One region of the Lentzea sp. NPDC036949 genome, then DNA from elsewhere that is predicted to be linked to it. Evidence: riboswitches for the same ligand, from Rfam matches in the RefSeq annotation. Region 1 holds a riboswitch; each other region holds the start of a gene.
What was found. Region 1 has a riboswitch for S-adenosylmethionine ahead of thrC (threonine synthase). Riboswitches for the same ligand answer to the same signal wherever they lie in the genome.
Positions count from the first base shown of each region.

Region 2: linked by a shared signal. The riboswitch ahead of ACZ7CD_RS11400 (aminotransferase class V-fold PLP-dependent enzyme) and the one ahead of thrC (threonine synthase) in region 1 are both predicted to bind S-adenosylmethionine.
Region 3: linked by a shared signal. The riboswitch ahead of ACZ7CD_RS13990 (methionine ABC transporter ATP-binding protein) and the one ahead of thrC (threonine synthase) in region 1 are both predicted to bind S-adenosylmethionine.

Region 1 is NZ_JBVJRA010000013.1:249,809-255,025, reverse strand. It holds gene rpsT (30S ribosomal protein S20) at 33-299, shown strand; gene holA (DNA polymerase III subunit delta) at 501-1,478, opposite strand; SAM riboswitch class I at 1,557-1,676, shown strand; gene thrC (threonine synthase) at 1,688-2,944, shown strand; gene ACZ7CD_RS31895 (DNA internalization-related competence protein ComEC/Rec2) at 3,024-5,217, opposite strand, start outside.
Region 2 is NZ_JBVJRA010000003.1:405,334-410,550, reverse strand. It holds gene ACZ7CD_RS11410 (RluA family pseudouridine synthase) at 1-632, opposite strand, end outside; gene lspA (signal peptidase II) at 674-1,393, opposite strand; gene ACZ7CD_RS11400 (aminotransferase class V-fold PLP-dependent enzyme) at 1,417-2,748, opposite strand; SAM riboswitch class IV at 2,783-2,897, opposite strand; gene ACZ7CD_RS11395 (potassium/proton antiporter) at 2,970-4,448, opposite strand; gene ACZ7CD_RS11390 (M28 family metallopeptidase) at 4,582-5,217, shown strand, end outside.
Region 3 is NZ_JBVJRA010000004.1:323,054-328,270, forward strand. It holds gene ACZ7CD_RS13975 (4-(cytidine 5'-diphospho)-2-C-methyl-D-erythritol kinase) at 1-505, opposite strand, end outside; gene ACZ7CD_RS13980 (MetQ/NlpA family ABC transporter substrate-binding protein) at 563-1,363, opposite strand; gene ACZ7CD_RS13985 (methionine ABC transporter permease) at 1,392-2,075, opposite strand; gene ACZ7CD_RS13990 (methionine ABC transporter ATP-binding protein) at 2,072-3,070, opposite strand; SAM riboswitch class I at 3,289-3,382, opposite strand; gene rsmA (16S rRNA (adenine(1518)-N(6)/adenine(1519)-N(6))-dimethyltransferase RsmA) at 3,471-4,292, opposite strand; gene ACZ7CD_RS14000 (transglycosylase family protein) at 4,484-5,217, opposite strand, start outside.

The DNA of each region.
Region 1 (5,217 bases):
ACTCCGGTTTCGACACAGAAGGGTGATGTCGCATGGCGAACATCAAGTCCCAGCTCAAGCGGATCAAGACCAACGAGAAGGCGCGCCTGCGCAACAAGTCGGTCAAGTCGTCCCTCAAGACGGCCATCCGCAAGTTCCGCGAGGCTGCCGAGGCCGGTGACAAGGCGAAGGCCCTGGAGCTGCTGCAGGACGCGTCCCGCAAGCTCGACAAGGCCGCCACCAAGGGCGTCATCCACGCCAACCAGGCCGCCAACAAGAAGTCGGCGATGGCGCTGCGCGCGAACCAGCTCGAGGGCTGATTCCACTCACCTCAGAGCCGTCGGGAAGGGCTCGCTCCTCGTGGAGCGGGCCCTTTTCGCTGTTCTGGTGGGGATGAGGGCCATGGAGTCGCTCCACGCATTCACCTCATTGGGCTTCACGACGCGCCGCTCCGTGCGGAAGCTGGCGCGGCACGGTCAATTCCGGTGCGTGGACGGTTCCGCGGGAACGCCGCGAGGGTGCTACCGGCGGCCGTGTGCCGCCACGATCCGCAGCACGGCGCGCTCCAGCGCGTAGTCGGCGTCGGCCGCCACGCCCTTCACGTCGGCGTTGAGCCCCGCGACCACCTGCATCGCGTCCGCGAGACCGGCCTGCTCCCAGCCGCGGGCCTGCGCCTGGGCTTTCTTGATCTTCCACGGCGGCATGCCGAGCGGACCGGCCAGGCTGAACGGGTCGGCCCGGCCCACCGCGGAGACGCGTGCGACCGTGCGCACCGCGTCCGCCAGCGCGTCGGCGACCAGCACGTGCGGCACACCGAGCTGCATGGCCCACCGCAACGACTCCATCGCGCCCGCACGGTCACCGGTGACGGCCTTCTCCGCGACGGCGAACCCGGTCACCTCGGCCTTGCCCTGGTGGTAGCGGCGGATCTCCTCGACCGTCACCTTGCCGTCGGTGTCCGACACCAGCTGCGAGGCCGCCGCGGCGAGCTCGCGCAGGTTCGTGCCCACGGCGTCGATGAGCGTCGCGACCGCCTCGGGGTCGATCTTGCCGCCTGCCTGCCGCACCTCGTTGCGCACGAACGCCTCGCGCTCGGCCGACTTGGTGACCTTGCCGCACTCGGTGACCGCCGCGCCGGCCTTCTTCAGCTGGCCGGGCAGGTCCTTGGCCGCCTTGCTGCGGCCGCCACCGGTGTGCACGACGACGAGCGTCACCCCGTCCGCGGGCGCCTTGAGGTAGGAGAGCACCGTGTCGGCGATCTCCTTGCTGATGTCCTGCGCGTTCTGCAGGACGATCACCCGGCCCTCGGCGAACAGCGACGGGCTCACCAGCTCGGCGAGCTCCGGCGGCGTGAGATCGCTCACCTGAACGCGGGTCAGGTCGGCCGACGCGTCGACCGCGCGCGCGGCCTCGAGTGCCGCCCGAACTGCGCGTTCGACCAGCAACTCCTCCTCGCCGACGACGAGGTGCAGTGACTCCGGTGCGCTCACGCTCCGCATCCTCCCACGTCCCGAATCGTGGACGTTTGTGGCCGAGCGGCGGAGACGTGCCGTACGTTGGTGGCCACAACTGAACACCGCTCATCCAGAGGGGCAGAGGGACCGGCCCGAAGAAGCCCCGGCAACCGGCGTCAGCGCTATGCGCAGACGATCACGGTGCCAATTCCGACCCGTTCGATTTCGCGGGAAAGATGAGGAGATACCTCGCGATGACTGCTGTCACTGTGCCCACGAGCACCAAGTTCGACCTCGGCCCCGCCCGCGCGCTGCTGTGCCGTGAGTGCGGAAATGAGACCCCTCTCGCTCCGGAATACGCCTGTCTCGAGTGTTTCGGGCCGCTGGAAGTGGCCTACGACTTCGGCAAGGTGCGGCGCGAGGACATCGAGGCCGGCCCCCGCTCGATCTGGCGCTACCGCGGCCTTCTGCCCGTTCCGTCCACTGTGGAACAGCACCCGAACACCGACCCCGGCGGCACCCGCCTGGTCGAGGCCGACCGCCTCGCGAAGGCGCTGGGCGTACGCAAGGTCTGGGTGAAGGACGACACCGGCAACCCCACCCACTCCTTCAAGGACCGCGTGGTCGGCGTGGCACTGGCCGCCGCCCGCGAGCTCGGCTTCAAGGTCCTGGCCTGCCCCTCCACCGGCAACCTCGCCAACGCCGTCGCCGCGGCCGCCGCCCGCGCCGGCTGGGAGTCCGTCGTACTGGTCCCCTCCTCCCTGGAACGCGCCAAGATCCTCATGAGCGCCGTCTACGAGGGCGCCCTGATCGCCGTCGACGGCAACTACGACGACGTCAACCGCCTCGCCCAAGAGCTCGCCGCCGAACACGAGGACTGGGCGTTCGTGAACGTCAACGTCCGCCCGTACTACGCGGAGGGCTCCAAGACCCTCGGCTACGAGGTCGCCGAGCAGCTCGGCTGGCGCCTGCCCGACCAGATCGTCGTGCCGGTCGCCTCCGGCTCCCAGCTCACCAAGATCGACAAGGCCTTCCGCGAGCTCGGCCAGCTCGACCTCGTCGAGGCCTCCCCGTACCGCGTGTTCGGCGCCCAGGCCACCGGCTGCTCGCCCGTGTCCACCGCCTTCAAGGACGGCCACGACGTCATCCGCCCGGTCCGCCCCGACACCATCGCCCGCTCGCTGGCGATCGGTGCCCCCGCCGACGGCCCGTACGTGCTCGACACGGTCCGCCGCACCAACGGCGCCATCGAGGACGTGACCGACGAAGAGGTCGTCGAGGGCATCAAGCTCCTCGCCCGCACCGAGGGCATCTTCGCCGAGACCGCCGGCGGCGTGACCGTGGCGACGGCGAAGAAGCTGATCGAGACGGGCCAGCTCGACCCCGACGGCGAGACCGTCCTGCTGATCACCGGTGACGGCCTCAAGACCCTCGACGCCCTCGGCGACACGATCGGCCCGCGCGCCACTGTGCCGCCGTCGGCCGAGGCCGTGCTCAAGGCACTGGGCTAGGTCGTTCGTTCAGCAGATCACCTCCTCCCGGTCCGGGGACGTCCGCGTCCCCGGACCGCGTCGTTTCACGCGGTGAGCGTCAGAGGGTGATCGCGGCCGACTTCGTCCAGCCCGTGCGCGGGAAGCGGCGCAGCTCGTCGCGAACGTGCGGGCCGACCGGTTCCACCTCGGCGCGCCAGGCCACGATCCGTTGCGGCCACGGGGCTTCTGCTTTGAGGGCGTTGTAGTGGTACTCGTGCCAGACGTCCGGGGCGATGCGCATGCCGTCGTCGAACACGTGCTCGGCGACGAGGTCGTAGGCGGCGTCCGCGTCGGCGGCCTCCGTGGGTGGCAGCACGTGCGTGGCGCGGGCGCGGTAGGTGATGGCGCGGCTGCCGTCCTCCAGTGTTTCGCAGAGGTAGTAGGCGAAGTCGGGCTTCAGTTCGTCGTGCGGCCACTGGGTGGCGGGGTAACCGGGCTGCCACATCGCCCAGGCGAAACCGGGCGTGCCGCCGGGAATCGGGTAGCGCGCGTTGTGGAGCCTGATCCAGACCTGGTCCATCTTCCTTCTCCTTTTCCTTCGTACGACTCGGCTTCCGGGCAGCACCGCCAGGTCGCCGTCCTTGTCCGTGCGCAACACCAGGGCGCCACCCGCCCGCAGCGCGTCGATCACCTGCGGGCTCGGGTGCCCGTAGCGGTTGCCGGTGCCGACGCTCACCAGTGCGACCCGCGGTCGCACGCGTTCCAGGAACGCGGGCAACGAGGAACGTGAGCCGTGGTGGGGCACCTTGAGCACCTCGGCCCCCAGGTCCCGCTCCCCCAGCAACGCGGCCTGGCCGGCCAGTTCGACGTCACCGGTGAGCAGCACCCGGCCCGCGGGTGTGGTGGCCCGCAGTACGAGCGAGTAGTCGTTCACGACCGTGTTCGTCTCCGCGACGACCGGTTGCCGCCGCGGGCCCAGCACCTCCAGTTCCAGTCCTGGCCAGGCGAACCGCTCGCCCGCCTTCGGTTCCAGCACCCGCACGCCGTTCGCGCGCGCCTGCTCGTTGACCTCCTTCCACGCCCACGCCGGCTCCTTGAGCGGTCCCACCGCCACCGCGCCCACCGCACGCCCGGCGAGCACCGCCTGCAGGCCGCCGATGTGGTCGGCGTGCAGGTGCGACAGCACGATCAGCGGAATCCGCGTGATCCCCAACGTCCTCAGGCACCGGTCGATCGCGCCGGGGTCGGGCCCGGTGTCGACCACGACCGCGCGGTCGGCCTCCGCGGTGGCCAGCACGAGCGCGTCGCCCTGGCCGACGTCGCAGCTCACGACCTTCCAGCCGGCCGGCGGCCACATCGGTGCGATGGTCCGCATCGGCACCAGCGCCACAAAGCCGCCGACGAGGAGCGCGACCGTCAGCACCCGCGTCTTCTTGTTGCGCAACAACAGGAAGACGATCGCCGTGACCACCGCCAGCGCGAGCCCGCCGACCCAGCCCTCCGGCCAGCTCAGCGACGCACCCGGCACCGTCGCCGCGTGCCGCCCGACCAGGACCAGCCACGTCACGGCCGGCCCGGCCACGTGCACCACCACCTCGGCGGCCGGTGGGAACAGCGGCGCGATGACCGCCGCCACCACACCCAGCACCGTCGCGGGTGCCACCACCGGTGCGACGGCCAGGTTCGCGAGCACCGACACGAGGCTGATCTGCCCCGACAACCCGACCACGAGCGGAGCCGTCGCGAGGCTGGCGACCGCGGGCACGGCAAGTGCTTCGGCGAACCCTTGCGGCACACCGCGTTCCTTCAGCCTGCGTGCCCATCTCGGTGCCACGAGCACCAACGCCGCCGTGGCCGTCACGGACAACGCGAACCCGGGATCGGCTCCCAGCGCCGGATCGACGAGCACCAGGACGAGCACCGTCGTCGCCAACGACGGCAGCGCTGACCGTTCGCGGCCGATGAACAGCGCCAGCAACGCGACGGCACCCATCACCGCGGCCCGCAGCACGCTCGGCTCGGGACCGGCCAGGGCCACGAACCCGAGGAGTGCCACCAACGCACCCACCGCCGCCTTGCGCGGACCGGTCTTCCGCAGCAGCAGGTAGACCGCGCCGCAGACGATGGCCAGGTTCGCGCCGCTCACCGCGAGCAGGTGGGCCAGGCCCGCTGTCCGGAACTCGTCGACGATGCGCGGCACCATGTGCTCGGTGTCGCCCACCACCAACGCGGGCAGCAGTCCCGCCTCCTCCTCGCCGAGGGTGGCGCTGGCCCTGCTCAGGCCGTCGCGGAGGTGGTCGGCCCAGCGCTGC
Region 2 (5,217 bases), on a different contig from region 1:
ACGAACGACGCCGCGCGGAACGCCTCGATCACTTCGTAGTGGGTGATCGACGGCTTGCCGGAGTTCATCACGGCGAACTTGTAGTCGTGCTTGGGGTGCCGGTCGATCGGCGCGTCGATGGTGCCCTTGATCGGGTCCGGGTGGCCCTGGACGATCGCGTGGTAGACCTTGTCGACGGTCCGCTCCTTGAACGCGTGCTTGAGCGCCGAGTACGCCGACTCGGACTTCGCGACGACCATCACGCCGGTGGTACCGACGTCGAGGCGGTGCACGACGCCCTGGCGCTCCGCGGCACCCGAGGTCGCGACCCGGTGACCGGCGGCGGCGAGACCGCCCACGACGGTCGGGCCGGTCCAGCCCGGCGAGGGGTGCACGGCCACGCCGACGGGCTTGTCCACGACGATGATGTCGTCGTCCTCGTGGATCACGACCAGGCCCTCGACCGGGATGGCCTGCACGGTCACCGGCTGCGGCGGGGCCGGCAGGGTGATCTCCAGCATCGCGCCGGCCGTGAGCCGGTCGGACTTGCCCACGACCCGGCCGTCGATCAGCACGTCGTCGGCGTCGGCGATGGCGGCCACCGCGGTGCGGGACAGGCCCAGCAGCTTCGCGAGGCCCGCGTCGACGCGCATGCCGTCCAGACCGTCGGGAATGGGCAGCGTTCGGTATCCGCTCACGCGTCGATCTTCTCCTTGTGAACCGTCCCGTCGTAGTCGTGCTGCAGCAGCGCCAAGACGATGATCGTCGCGCCACCGCAGACGATCGCCATGTCGGCGACGTTGAACACCGGCCACACCTGGCCGAACGGGTCGAACAACGACAGGAAGTCCACCACGTGGCCGCGCATCGGGCCGGGCGCGCGGAACAGCCGGTCGGCGAGGTTGCCGACGGCGCCGCCGAGCACCAGCCCGAGACCGACCGCCCAGGGCGTCGAGCGCAGGTCGCGCGCGATCCAGGTGATGAACCCGACGACCCCGAACGCGATCAGCGCGAGGATCCACGTCCACCCCTCGGCCAGCCCGAAGGCGGCACCGGGATTGCGGACGAACGTCAGGTGCAGCAGCCCGCCGAACAGCTGGATCGGCTCTGACCGCTCCAGGAACGCCACGGAGAGGACTTTCGTGAGGACGTCCAGCGCCAGCACACCGGCGGCCAGCACCGCGAGGTAGGTGGTCCGCGGCTCCGGCAGCGAGCCGGTGATCGAGAACTCGGGTTCGGCGTCCGGCTCGGAGACCGTCAGCGCCCGCTCGGGCTGCTCGGTCTCGCGCCGGTCCTCGGCCTCGGCGGTCACCACAGGCGCGACCTGCGGTTCCGCGACCGGTTCCGGCGCGCTGGGCTGCTCCTCGGCAGTCTCGTCAGCGGCCTTCGCCGGGGCCTTGGACTCGTCACTCACCAGGTCATTGTCCACTACCTGGACTACGCGAGGAACGGCGGCAGGGTTCGGCTGTCGTCCTCGGCCACCCAGCGGCCGTCGCGCTGCGCGTAGGTCCACTTCGGACCTTCGGTGACGAGAGTGCGCAGCGCGGCCACCAAACGGTCCACGTGCTCGGCCGTCGTCCCGAGACCGATCGACGCGCGCACGGCGCGGTCTTCGTGCGAACCGGCCTTCTTCACCAGACGTCCCACGACCACATGGGCGCAGAACGCGCCGTCACGCACGCCGACGCCGTACTCGGCCGACAGCGCCGCCGCGAGGAAGCCCGCGTCGAAGCCGGGGACCGTGAAGCTCACGACGCCCACGCGGTCGACGTCGGTGAGGATCGAGAGCTCGCGCAGGCCGGGGATGGCGCGCAGGCCGTCCCGCAGCCGCTGCAGCAGCTCCTGCTCGTGCGCGATCGTCTGCTCCCAGTGCCGCGACAGGATCTCGCAGGCCGCGGCCAGCGCGTGCACGCCGATGACGTTCGGGCTGCCCGCCTCGTGCCGCTCCGGCACCGCGGACCACGCGACGCCGAGCCGGTCGCCGTGGTCGGTCACCTTCGCCGTGGCGCCGCCGCCCACCAGGTAGGGCTGGGCCTGCTGCAACCAGTCGGACCGGCCGACGAGCACACCGGCGCCGAACGGCGCGTAGATCTTGTGGCCGGAGAACGCCAGGTAGTCCACGCCCAGCTCACGGGCGTCGATCGGGCGGTGCGGGGCGAGCTGCGCGGCGTCGAGCGCGATGCGGGCGCCGTGCCTGCGGGCGACCTTCGCGAGCTCGGCGACCGGCCACAGCTCCCCCGTGACGTTGGACGCCCCGGTGACGATCACGAGCCGAGGACCGACCGGGGCGGCGGCCAACGCCCGGTCCAGCGCGACGAGTGCCGCGCCGGACGAGGAAGGAGTGGAGATGCGCTGCACGTTCGGCCCGCGCCAGGGCAGCAGCGCGGCGTGGTGCTCGCTGTCGAACAGCACGACCGCGGTGCCCTTGGGCACGCTGCGGGCCAGCAGGTTCAGCGCGTCAGTGGTGTTGCGGGTGAAGACGACGGCATCGGTGGAGCGGGCGCCCACGAACCGCCGGACGCGGTCACGCGCCTGCTCGTAGACGCGGGTCGACACCTGGGAGGCGAAGCCGGCGCCGCGGTGCACGCTCGCGTACCAGGGCAGCAGCTCGTCGACGGCGTCGCGCACCTCCCGCAGGCAGGGGGCGGAGGCGGCGTGGTCGAGGTTGGCGTAGGTGACGCGCTCTCCGGTCACCAGCGGGACGCGCAGGTCGGAACCGACGACGGCGGGAACCTTGGTGGTGGTGTCCGGGGTGATCGCGAGCGTCATCGAGCTGCCTCCTGGGCCGGGGGGCCTTCTCGGAGGCCCGCGCTTGACCGGCGCCCTGCGCGCCGGACCAGGTCCTCACCAAGGGCACCCCACCGCGGTTGGAGGGTTGCCGGCCAGCAAGCTTGGGCTTGACGCTGGCTCTCATGACCTGCCGACGACGTTAGCGGGCGCGTCACGATCCGTCGACACCTGATCACATCGTGAGAAGCGTCGGGGACCGACTATTCGCCGGTCTCGCCCTTCCACCGCGCGTAACGACCGGCCCGGTCCACGGCGCGAACCCGCCGTTCGGTGGCGTCGCGCGCCTCTTCTGTGGTCACGATGAGCAACTGGTCGCCGGTCTGCAGCCGGGTCGTCGGAAGTGGCGTGAAGCTCTTGCCCGAGCGCACCACGAGGCTCACCGTGGCGCCGGTGGGCATGCGCAGCTCGGTCATGTAGACGCCGTGCAGCTTCGACCCGCGCTGGATGTGCACCTGCAGCAGCTCGGCGCCGAGCTCGTCCAGCGGCGAGGAGTCGACCTGGACCTCCTGCGGCTCGCTCGCGTTGACCAGCCCGAGCCGCCGCGCGAGGAACGGCAGCGTCGTGCCCTGCACCACCGTGAGGACGATGACCAGCAGGAACACCGCGTCGACCAGCTCGCGCGCACCCTCGACGCCCTGGATGAGCGGGATCAGCGCGAACACGATCGGCACCGCGCCGCGCAGCCCCGACCAGGAGAGGAACGCCTGTTCCCGCCACGGCACCTTGAACGGCAGCAACGACAGCACCACCGACAGCGGGCGCGCCACGAACGTGAGCACCACGCCCGCGATCAGCGCGGGCACCAGCACGTCGAGCAGCCGGGACGGCGAGGCGTAGAGGCCGAGCAGGACGAACAGGCCGATCTGGGCCAGCCAGCCGAGCCCCTCGGCGAACGACAGGGTGTCGGCGCGGTGCGGCAGCCGGGCGTTGCCCAGGACCAGCGCGGCGACGTAGGTGGCGAGGAAACCGGACGCGTGCGCCAGGTCGCCCGCGGTGTAGGCGATCACGCAGACGGCGACGGTGGCGAGCGGGTAGAGGCCGGTGGCGGGCAGGGCCGCGTGCCGCAGTCCCGTGCCGCCCAGCCAGCCGAGCGCGACGCCGATCAGCGCGCCCGCTCCCAGCTCGTAGAGCACCAGCAGCGGTGCCGTCCACGAGATCTGGTCGGACGAGGCGAGCAGCACGACCGCGATGTAGACGGGCGCGTCGTTGAGGCCGGACTCCAGCTCGAGCGCGCCGGTGAGCCGTGCCCCCACCCCCAGCGACCGCAGGACGCTGAACACGGCCGCCGCGTCCGTGGACGACAGCACCGCGCCCCACAGCAGCGCCATCCGCCAGTCGAGACCCAGCAGGTGGTGCAGCGCGGTTCCGGTGATGGCGACGCTCACCGCAACGGCCACTGTGGACAGTGCGACGCCCAGCCACAGCGAGGTCTTGACCGCGTGCCACCGGGTCGTCAGGCCGCCCTCGGTCAGGATCAGCACCAGCGCCGCGATCCCGAGGGACTGGGTGAGGCCGGCGTCTTCGAAGTCGATGCCGAGCACCGACTCGCCCAGGAGCACGCCGATGCCCAGGTACAGCAGGAGTGAGGGCAGCCCGAGGCGGATCGACACCCGGACCGCGATCACGGAGATCAGCAGGACCGCGGCACCGACGCCCAGGACAACCGTGACATCACCCACCCGGACCATTCTGGTTGATCACCACCGAGTTGAACTAATCCGACGCGAAACCGACCTTCGCCCCTAGCGCGGCTCATGCACGGCAGAGCATGTTGATCAGTGGCTCAATCCCTACCCTGCACGGAGTTGAACCATGAGGATCCTGATCGCGCTGGCGGCCGCCCTGACGGTGGCCGGAACCGCGCCGGCGCAAGCGGCCGCTCCGGCGGTCCTGGCAGCACCCGACATCAGCGTCGCGAACGTCCAGGCGCACCTGAACCAGCTCCAGTCGATCGCCACCGCCAACGGCGGCAACCGCGCCCACGGCAGGCCCGGTTACCTGGCCTCGGTGAACTGGGTGAAGGGCAAGCTGGACGCGGCCGGCTTCACCACCCGCGTCCAGTCGTTCACCAGCAACGGCGCCACCGGCTACAACCTGATCGCGGACTACCCCGGCGGCGACGCGAACAACGTCGTGATGCTCGGCGGTCACCTCGACAGCGTCAGCGCCGGTCCCGGCATCAACGACAACGGCACCGGTTCCGCCTCGATCCTGGAGGTCGCCCTCCAGGTGAAGGCCACCGGGTTCGCTCCCACCAAGCACCTGCGCTTCGCCTGGTGGGGCGCGGAGGAGCTCGGCCTGGTCGGTTCCACGTACTACGTGAACTCGCTGTCGACGACCGAGCGTTCGAAGATCAAGACCTACCTGAACTTCGACATGACCGGCTCGCCGAACCCCGGCTACTTCGTCTACAGCGCGTCCGGCCAGCCCTCCGGCTCCCTCGCGCTG
Region 3 (5,217 bases), on a different contig from region 1:
GCACCGGCACGATCCGCTCGCCGCGGCCGGTGCCCAGCGCGGTGCCGCCGTAGAGGCAGAACGGGACGTCGGCGCCGAGCTTCGCGGCCAGCTCGGCCAGCTCGTCGCGGCTGATCTCCAGCCGCCACAGCGCGGCCAGGCCGACCAGGGTGGCCGCGGCGTCCGCGCTGCCACCGGCCATGCCGCCGGCGACGGGGATGGCCTTGCGGATCACGACGCGGACCTTGGGGTCGTCCGGGTCCTTGCCGACGTGGGCGGCGAGCAGCCGCACGGCACGCCAGGCGAGGTTGCCGGCACCGGTGGGCACCTGGTCGGCGCCCTCGCCGTGGACCTCGACGCCGGGCTCGTCCGCGACGGCGACGGTGACCTCGTCGGCCAGGGACAGCGCCTGGAAGATGGTCACCAGGTCGTGGTAGCCGTCCGGTCGCACGTCGCCGACGGCCAGGTGCAGGTTGACCTTGGCCGGGACGCGGACCGTGACCGGAGGGGGAACGACAGCGAGCACCTCGTCAGCCTACGGGCGATCGGCGTGTGCGGACTCCTCCCCCGGTCACCACGGGCCTCAGACCGGGATGACGGAGCCGTTGAAGGTCTGCTTGATGTAGTCCTTGACCTGCTGCGACGCCAGCAGCTCGGCGAGGTCCCTGATCCGCTTGTCGTCCTTGAGCTCGCTGCGGGTGACGAGGCCGTTGGCGTTGGGGTTGCCCTCGGCCTTCTCCAGCACCAGCGCGTCGGTGGCGGGCTTGAGCTGCGCGTCGATGGCGTAGTTGCCGTTGATCACCGCGGCGTCGGTGTCCTCCAGCGAGCGCGGCAGCTGGGCCGCCTCCAGGGGCACGAACTGCAGGTTCTTCGGGTTCTCCGCGACGTCGCGGACGGTCGGCTGGTCCACGGCCTTGAGCTTGATCAGGCCGTTGGCCTCCAGCAGCTTCAGGCCGCGGGCCTCGTTGGTGGCGTCGTTGGCGACCGCGACCTTGGCGTTCTGCGGCAGCTCGTCGACCTTCTTGACCTTCTTGGAGTACAGGCCCAGCGGCTCGACGTGCACGCCCTCGACCCACTCGACCTTCGCGCCGCTCTCCTTCGTGAACGTCGCCAGGTACGGGACGGTCTGGAAGTAGTTGGCGTCGAGCGAGCCGTCGACCAGTGCCGTGTTCGGCTGGACGTAGTCGGTGAACTCGACGACCTCGATCTTCAGGCCCTTGGACGCCGCGAGGTTGTCGGCGACGTACTTGAGGATCTGCGCGTGCGGGACCGGCGAGACGCCGACCTTCAGCGTGTCCGAAGCGGACGAACCACCGGACGAGCAGGCGGACAGAGCGGTCAAACCGGTCAAAGCGGCAGCGATGAGGGCAGCACGAATGCGCATGACGTTCCTTTTGAGAATTGCTACTGGGTCAGACGGAGGCGTGCCGGCGTCGGTCCGACGCACGGGCGGCACGGGTGAAGCCGAACTGGATCACGGTGGTGAGCACGGCGAGCCACGCCACGGTGCTCCACAGGATCCGGTCGTTGAAGCGCTGGTAGCCCTCGCGGATGGCCAGGTCGCCGAGGCCACCGCCGCCGATCACGCCCGCCATGGCCGAGTAGCCGATGAGGGCGATGACCGTGACGCCGATGGCGTTGATGAGCGCCGGCAACGACTCGCGGATGAGCACGCTGCGCACGATCCTGAGCGTCGAGGCACCGGTCGTGATCGCGGCCTCGACCACGGTCACGTGCACCTCGGACAGGATGTTCTGCACGAGCCGCCCGACGAATGGGATCGCTCCCACGGCCAGCGGCACGATGACCGCCGTGCTGCCGATGGACCCGCCGACGATCAGGCGGGTCACGGACGTGAGGGCGACGAGCAGCACGATGAACGGCATCGAGCGGCCCAGGTCGGTGACGAAGCTGAGGGCCCTGTGCACCGCGGCGTTCGGCCGCAGCCCGCCCTTGGCGGTGAGCTGCAGCCAGACCCCGACGGGAACTCCGAGAACTGTGGCGATCACGGTGGAGACGCCGACCATGTACAGCGTCTCCCCGGTGGCCTCGACGAGGTAGCTCACCACGTCGGACCAGGGTGTTGCAGACCTCACGCAGCTACTCCCTGCGGCCCCTTCAGGGACCTCTGAACCGCGCCGCCGGCCTCACCGATCCACTCCAGCGCCGAGTCGGACCGCTCGCCGTTCAGGCCGAGGCGGAACCGCGCGACGGGGGTCTCGCCGAGGCGGGTGAGCCCGCCACCGACGATGTTCAGCTCGACGCCGAACCGGTGCGCGGCCTCGGGCAGCAGCGCGCCGACCGCGGCGAACCCGACGAGCACGACGTCCGCGACGCGGTCGTAGGCGTTCTCGTTGATCGGGTTCAGGTCGACGGCGGGCAGCAGCGCGGAGCTCGTGCGGCTGGCGGCGTTGTTGACGAGGTCGAGCACCTTGCCGTGCTCGACGACCTGGCCCTGCTCCAAGACCGCGACGTCATCGCAGATCTTGCGGACCACACCCATGTCGTGCGTGACGACGAGGACGGTCACACCCAGCTCTGCGCGCGCACGGTCGAGCACCGCCAGCACGGACCCGGTGGTCTCCGGGTCGAGTGCGCTGGTGGGCTCGTCGGCCAGCAGGACGGACGGGTTCGCGGCGAGGGCGCGCGCAACGGCAATGCGCTGGCGCTGCCCACCGGAGAGCTGGTCGGGGTAGGCGGCGGCCTTGTCGGTGAGCCCGACGAGGTCCAGCAGCTCGCCCACGCGGGTGCGCCGCTGCGGTCCCGGCACGCCGGCGGACTCCAGCGGCAACGCGATGTTGCCGGCCGCGGTCCGCTGCCGCAGCAGCGAGTCCCCTTGCGGCACAACGCCGATCTGCCGACGGGCGGCACGCAGCGCCGAGCCGTCGAGCGAGGTGATGTCGGTGCCGTCGACGCGGATCGCACCCGAGTCGGGGCGCTCCAGCAGTGCGACGCAGCGGGCCAGCGTGGACTTGCCGGCGCCGCTCGGGCCGACGACGCCGAGAACGGTGCCGGCTTGGACGTCGAGGGTGACGCCGTTCAGCGCGTTGACACCCTGGAAGGACTTGGTGAGGTTTTCGACAGTGATCACTTCTGCTCCACGGCTGCGCGCGACGGCGCACGCTCCCGTTGTGCGGGGGTGCGCGGTCGAAGTTCTGCTCAGGTGTGTGCGCCACTCAGCGACCGAGTGCGCGTCAAAGGACTTTGAGAAGGCGCCTTAGACGAGGTGGCGACGACATGCAGAAGCGGTGCGACGGCACTGGTCGACGACTCGACGGCGCGTCAGCATTCGCGAGGTACCCACGTGATCCTCCATCGGTCCTGGCGTTAGCACCTGCCCGCATCCAGCGGGTGGTTGCTGCGACGTCGTAGAGCCAGGTCTCTCAGTCGCTCCGGATGGCAGTTAGCAGTCAACCGGACGGACGTTCGGTTGCGCAAGCCAGATTCGGATTCGTTCGACAGATCACACTGTTGGCCGAAGGATCGCCGGATCAGACCTCGGCGATCCGGACAAAGTCGATCACGCTCAACTGCTCGCCCCTGACCTGGGGATCGATGCCCGCTTCGGCCAGCAGTTCGTCGACGTGCGGCGTGTAGCTCTTGAGGGCGGCCCTGAGGGTCTTGCGGCGTTGCGCGAAGGCCGTGTCGACGATCTTGAACAGCTTGTTCTTATCCACTGTGGACAACAGCTTTTCGTGGCGCTGGAAGGAAACCAGCCCGGAGTCGACGTTGGGCGCGGGCCAGAAGACGTTGCGCCCGACCGACCCCGCCTTGCGCGCGTCGGCGTACCAGGCGAGCTTCACGCTGGGCACCCCGTAGACCTTGCTGCCGGGCTTCGCCGCCATCCGGTCGGCGACCTCCGCCTGGACCATGACGAGCCCCTTGCGCAGGCTCGGCAGCTCGTGCAGGAGGTGCAGCACCACGGGCACCGCGACGTTGTACGGCAGGTTGGCGACGATCGCGGTCGGTTGCACCGGCAGGTCCTCTTGGGTGACTTTCATGGCGTCCTTGAGGACCACGTGGAGCTTGCCGGCGTTGGCCGGGTCGTGCTCCTGGACCGTCTGGGGCAGCCGGTGCGCCAACGGCGGGTCGATCTCGACCGCGACCACCTCAGCGGCCGCCGGGAGGAGCGCGAGGGTCAGCGAGCCCAGGCCGGGGCCGACCTCCAGGACGACGTCCTCGTCGGTCAGACCGGCGGCGGCGACGATCTTGCGGACCGTGTTGGGGTCGTGCACGAAGTTCTGGCCCAGCTTCTTGGTCGGGCGGATGCCCAGCTCTTCGGCTAGACGGCGGACTTCGGCGGGTCCCAACAGGCTCACCGGGGCATTGTCTCAGGTCACCCACCAAAGACCTCAGGTTGCCCACCGAAGACCTCAAGTTACCCACCGAAGACCCCCGCCCCCTGCTGCGACGAGTGCACGCGGGGAGCTTTCGTACTCACCTGGAGTACGAAAGGTCCCCGCGTGCGGTCAAGCAGAGCGGAGGGATGGGTGGGGAGGCGGGGTTACGGCAGGCCGAGCTTCGCGCGGCAGCCGGGCCACGCGGAGTACGTGCCGCCACGGCCGTCGCGGAGCTTGGTGGCGATGGCGATCTGCTGTTCGCGGGTCGCCTGGTGCGGCAGGGCCGCGTAGGCGGTGCCGCCGTAGGCCGCCCAGGTGCTCGCGTTGAACTGGAGGCCGCCGTAGTAGCCGTTGCCGGTGTTGATGGCCCAGTTGCCGCCGGCCTCGCACTTGGCCAGGCGGTCCCACACCTCGCCGTCGGGGAGGGGCTTGGTGCCGACCGCGATCTTCTTCGGCTTCGGCTCCTTGGTGACCTTGCCGCCGATCTTCTCGCGGTTGATCTCCTTGCCGTTCTTCACCGTCACGCGGTAGGTGGAGATCTGCTCGCCGGCCTCGCCGGGCTCCAGGACCTTCTGCTGACCCTGGTTCAGGGTCGGGTCGTTGGTCTTCTCGACGGGCGGGGCGACCGGCTCGTTCACGTTGATGACCGTGACGCCGGTGCGGGAGATGTAGACCTCGGCGCCGGAGGCCAGGCGCACGTCGGTGCCGGCCTGGACCGCGTCCTCGGGACCGAGGGTGAGGTTCTCGCTCTTCAGCAGCTCGTCGACGGTGACGGCGGTGGTCTGGACCTCGCGGACCGGGTTCGCGCCGTCGAAGAGCTTGACGACCTTGCGGGTCTTCACCTCGAGGTTCATGCCGTCGAGGGGGACCTCGGAGCCGGTGGGCGCGGAGAACCACG